2 regions of the Geobacillus sp. DSP4a genome follow, and region 1 is predicted to be linked to the other one. Evidence: riboswitches for the same ligand, from Rfam matches in the RefSeq annotation. Region 1 holds a riboswitch; the other holds the start of a gene.
The links. Region 1 has a riboswitch for S-adenosylmethionine ahead of mtnW (2,3-diketo-5-methylthiopentyl-1-phosphate enolase). Riboswitches for the same ligand answer to the same signal wherever they lie in the genome.

Region 1 (2,202 bases):
TCATGCTTCCACCTCAATAGCGCCCCAGCGGTCGATCGCCTTTTGCAGCGCCTCGTTGTCTTTCGCCGCTTCACGAAGCGGACGGCCGACCAGCGCTGCGTCGATGGCGGCGCGAAACGCCTTTCCGCCGCCGATCGCCCCGTCCGGGTGGCCGTGGATGCCGCCGCCGGCGTTGACGACGCTGTCAAGGCCAAAATCGCGGACAAGGAGCGGCACCAAGCCCGGATGGATGCCGGCCGATGGCACTGGAAACGCCCGGGCAAACGGCTCTTGTTCATCGGTCAGCGCCCGGGCGATGCCAAGCGCCTGCTCGCGCTCCAAGGCGACGCTGCCGTACGGCGACGGGAACAGAACAAAGTCGGCGCCGGCAAGCCGCAAAAGCTTTCCAAGCAAGAGCGACGGGGCGACGCCGTAAAACTCCGACGGCGTGATCGCGCCGCTGAACGCCGGGTGGGCCATGATCGGAACGGAAATCTCTTCATCTTCCCGCAACCCTTGCAGGACGTCCAATCCATAGGCGAACACGTTGAACAACAGCACATCGGCGCCAAGCTCAGCCGCCCGTTTCGCTTTTTCTTTCAGTTCAAACGTTTTGCCGGTCAAGTTGACGGCATACAGCGTCCGCTTGCCTGTTTGTTCGTACACCTCTTCGAGCGCCGCTTTGCCTTCTGTAATGCGCTTCGCAAATGGCAGACGATCGCTGTCAAACAAAATTTCGTCATCTTTGACCAAGTCAACGCCGCCAAGCGCTTGCTTTTTCAACTCTGATGTCAAATACGCCAAATCGCGGCCGACGATGCCTTTGAAAATGCTCATCAACAGCGGGCGGTCGTACACTCCGACCTTTTCGCGAATGCCGGCGATGCCAAAGCGCGGCCCCGGAAACTGCCGCTTCCATTCTTCCGGAAATGCCAAATCAAGCAACCGCACTTCCCCGTCAAGCGACAGCTTGCCGAACGTCGTCACCAACAATGCTGGCAAATCGGCGCTGAAGTTGACGGTCGGGTAAGCGATTTTGACGATTGCCCGCTTCAACCGCTTGCCGAAATAGGCGTTTACCCGCTCGCTCTCGCCAAGCTCTTCGATCGCAACGACTTCCCCTTTATGCTTGCGAAGCTGGTCTTGCTCTAGCTGCGGCAAGTCGGTCCATGTGCCGACTGTCAAGCCGAGCGCGATTCCTTCCGCCTTTTGGCGAATATCGTGTTCATCATGAAGCAAATACGTCGCAATGACTGCACTCATCGTCCATCCCTCTTTCAATATATGGCGAAATAAAAAAGCCCCTTCCTAAGAAGAGGCGTCATTCATTCATGGCGCTCTTCTTATCTCCCAGCGTTTCCGCTGCAAGAATTAGCACCGTGCTTAGCGTGCGCCAAGCCGGTTGCCGGGCTTCATTGGGCTCGTCCCTCCGCCTGCTCTTGATAAGAAAGCCTGCTCGTTTATGCACTTGTCAAACGATTGGCAAATTTACTTTGAATTATGACAGCCTTTGCCGCCGTTGTCAATCATTTTTTTCAAAACAGCCTGGTCAACGTTGTCCCGTCAACGGTTCATTGCCGCTCTTTTTTTCAAAACAATCCGAGCCGGCCGATCCGCTCCGCCGCTTCGCGAAGCCGCGCTTCATCGGTCAACAATCCAACGCGCACATACCCTTCGCCGTGTTTTCCAAAACCGATGCCTGGGGCGACGGCGACGTGCGCCCGCTCAAGCAACAGATCGGCAAATTCGGCGGATGATGCGCCTTTTGGCAACGGAAGCCAGGCGAAAAATGATCCAGACGGCGCCGGCGCTTCCCAGCCGATCGCGCGCAAAGCATGAATAAACGTATTGCGGCGCGCCTCGTACAAGGCAACGAGCTCCGCGACGCAGTCTTGCGGGCCGAGGAGCGCAGCTGCCGCCGCTTCTTGGACGGCGCCGAACAAGCTGACGTACAAATGATCTTGCAACAACTCAATGGCACGGATGATCCGCTCATTGCCGACAGCGAACGCCACGCGCCAGCCGGCCATATTGTACGTTTTCGAGAACGTGTAGATTTCAACGCCAATGTCTTTCGCCCCGTCCACTTCTAGAAAGCTGACCGGCTTTTGGCCGTCAAAGCCGATCGCGCCATAGGCAAAATCGTGCACAACGGCTATGCCGTACTTTTCCGCAAACGCCACCGTTTCAGCAAAAAACTCCTTCGTCGCCGTCGCGCCGGTC
Region 2 (2,202 bases), on a different contig from region 1:
ATTTTTTCATTTCGCCGGCATACTCGGTGCCGCCGATCAACACGGTGCGCCGTTCAAACGAGATGATGATGAACGCTTCCGAGCGCGTCCCGTCCACCTTCGGGTCGGCTTTAAAGTTCGGCGCGCAAATGACGGTGAATTGCGGCTCGTGCGCGGCGAGCTCCTCGGCGCTCGGGCGGATGAACAGCTGATGGACGAACAAGTTGTGCCAGGCGAATTCGTTGACGACTTGAATCGGCAGCCGGTATTTCGGATCGGCGCCGGCAAAGCCTTTAAAGACGAACAGTTCATCTTGTTTCATTAAATAATCGAGCACTTTGTCGTACAGTTTCTCAAACGTTTCCGGAGACATCGGCTGGTTGACCGTTCCCCAGTCGATCGTTTGCTTCGTGGACGGTTCTTCGACGATGTATTTGTCTTTCGGCGACCGCCCTGTGTACTTGCCGGTTGTCACCGCGACGGCTCCGGTGTGCGTCAGCCGTCCTTCGTTCCGCCGCAGGACTTTCTCGACGAGCTCGGCGACGGACAGTTGATGATGCACGTACGGTTTTTGCAGCAATACATCCAGCTTATTTGTCATGTTTGCGATCCCCATGTTCACAACCTGCCTTCTTTTTGTAATCACTCTTGAAAATAGTATAACACATTTTTATTAATAGTCCATACTAATTGTGTGGGTTTTTTTGAACTTATTTTGCCTATTTTTCAGATTTTGCACGCTCTCCCGCCTGTGCTTCAAGCGGGAGGCGGCCGTTCCCGGGTTGTCTTACTGTCTTGCTATTAAGGAAGCAGGCAGTGATGACCCAAATCGGCAATACGTTTGCCAAATCCGCCTCGTCTTGTTCAAGCATGCAGCCGGAAGCGGCACGTTTATATAGACGCGCTCCCCTCCTATACAAAAGAAAGGGGCTGCGTTTAGCTTCCCTTTGTTTTATGGAGGCAAGGGAAAGGCGCTCATTCCTCCTTTGCTTGGGTTCGTGCGCGGAAGCGGGATGATAAAAAATTCACTTCTGCGGTTGACTTTGTTCCTTCAATTGCGATAAGATAATTCATTGAACGGATACTCTTATCCCGAGCCGGTGGAGGGACAGGCCCGATGAAGCCCAGCAACCGTCACAACTGGACATGTGTGAAATGGTGCTAACCTGTGGCAAGGCGCAGTCCTTGAACGATAAGAGTGAAAGGAAGCAATACGATTGCCATGACCTTTCCTCAGCCGTTACAGGAAAGGTTTTTTATATTGCGAAGGGAAAAAGGGAAATGAGTTCCGTGTCGCCACATTATGTTAAGAGGAGGAAACAAACCGAATGTCAGCCAAACGCCGCTTGTTTACGTCAGAGTCTGTGACGGAAGGACATCCGGATAAAATTTGCGACCAAATTTCTGATGCCATTTTGGATGCCATTTTGGAAAAAGATCCGAACGCCCGCGTCGCCTGCGAAACGAGCGTGACGACCGGGCTGGTGCTCGTGAGTGGGGAAATCACAACATCAACGTACGTGGACATTCCGCGCATCGTCCGCGATACGGTCCGGGAGATCGGCTACACGCGCGCCAAATACGGGTTTGACGCTGATACGTGCGCGGTGTTGACGTCGATTGACGAACAGTCGCCGGACATTGCGATGGGAGTGGACCGGGCGCTTGAGGCGCGCGAAGGTCAGATGACTGACGAGGAAATTGAAGCGATCGGCGCCGGCGACCAAGGATTGATGTTTGGGTTCGCCTGCAATGAGACGGAAGAATTGATGCCGCTGCCGATTTCGCTTGCGCACCGCTTGGCGCGTCGATTGGCGGAAGTGCGTAAAACGGACGTCTTGCCGTACTTGCGGCCGGACGGGAAAACGCAAGTGACGATCGAATACGATGAAAACGGCAAACCGGTGCGCGTCGATACGATCGTCGTGTCCGCGCAGCACCATCCGGAAATTACGCAAGAGCAAATCGAGCGCGACATTAAAGAGCAGGTCATCAAACCGGTCGTGCCGGCCGAGCTGCTTGATGAGAACACGAACTATTTCATCAACCCGACAGGACGGTTTGTCATCGGCGGTCCGCAAGGGGATGCTGGGTTGACGGGGCGCAAAATCATCGTCGATACGTACGGCGGCTACGCCCGCCATGGCGGCGGCGCGTTCTCGGGCAAAGATCCGACGAAAGTCGACCGCTCGGCAGCGTATGCGGCCCGCTATGTCGCGAAAA

Region 2: it holds a riboswitch for S-adenosylmethionine, as region 1 does, so the genes downstream of both, metK (methionine adenosyltransferase) here and mtnW (2,3-diketo-5-methylthiopentyl-1-phosphate enolase) in region 1, are expected to answer to the same signal.

The regions. Positions count from the first base shown of each region.
Region 1 covers NZ_SDLD01000021.1:39,990-42,191, forward strand. The annotation lists gene mtnW (2,3-diketo-5-methylthiopentyl-1-phosphate enolase) at 1-1,242, opposite strand; gene mtnX (2-hydroxy-3-keto-5-methylthiopentenyl-1-phosphate phosphatase) at 1-4, opposite strand, end outside; SAM riboswitch class I at 1,320-1,428, opposite strand; gene ETC02_RS09190 (pyridoxal phosphate-dependent aminotransferase) at 1,569-2,202, opposite strand, start outside.
Region 2 covers NZ_SDLD01000004.1:40,424-42,625, forward strand. The annotation lists gene pckA (phosphoenolpyruvate carboxykinase (ATP)) at 1-595, opposite strand, end outside; SAM riboswitch class I at 1,064-1,178, shown strand; gene metK (methionine adenosyltransferase) at 1,308-2,202, shown strand, end outside.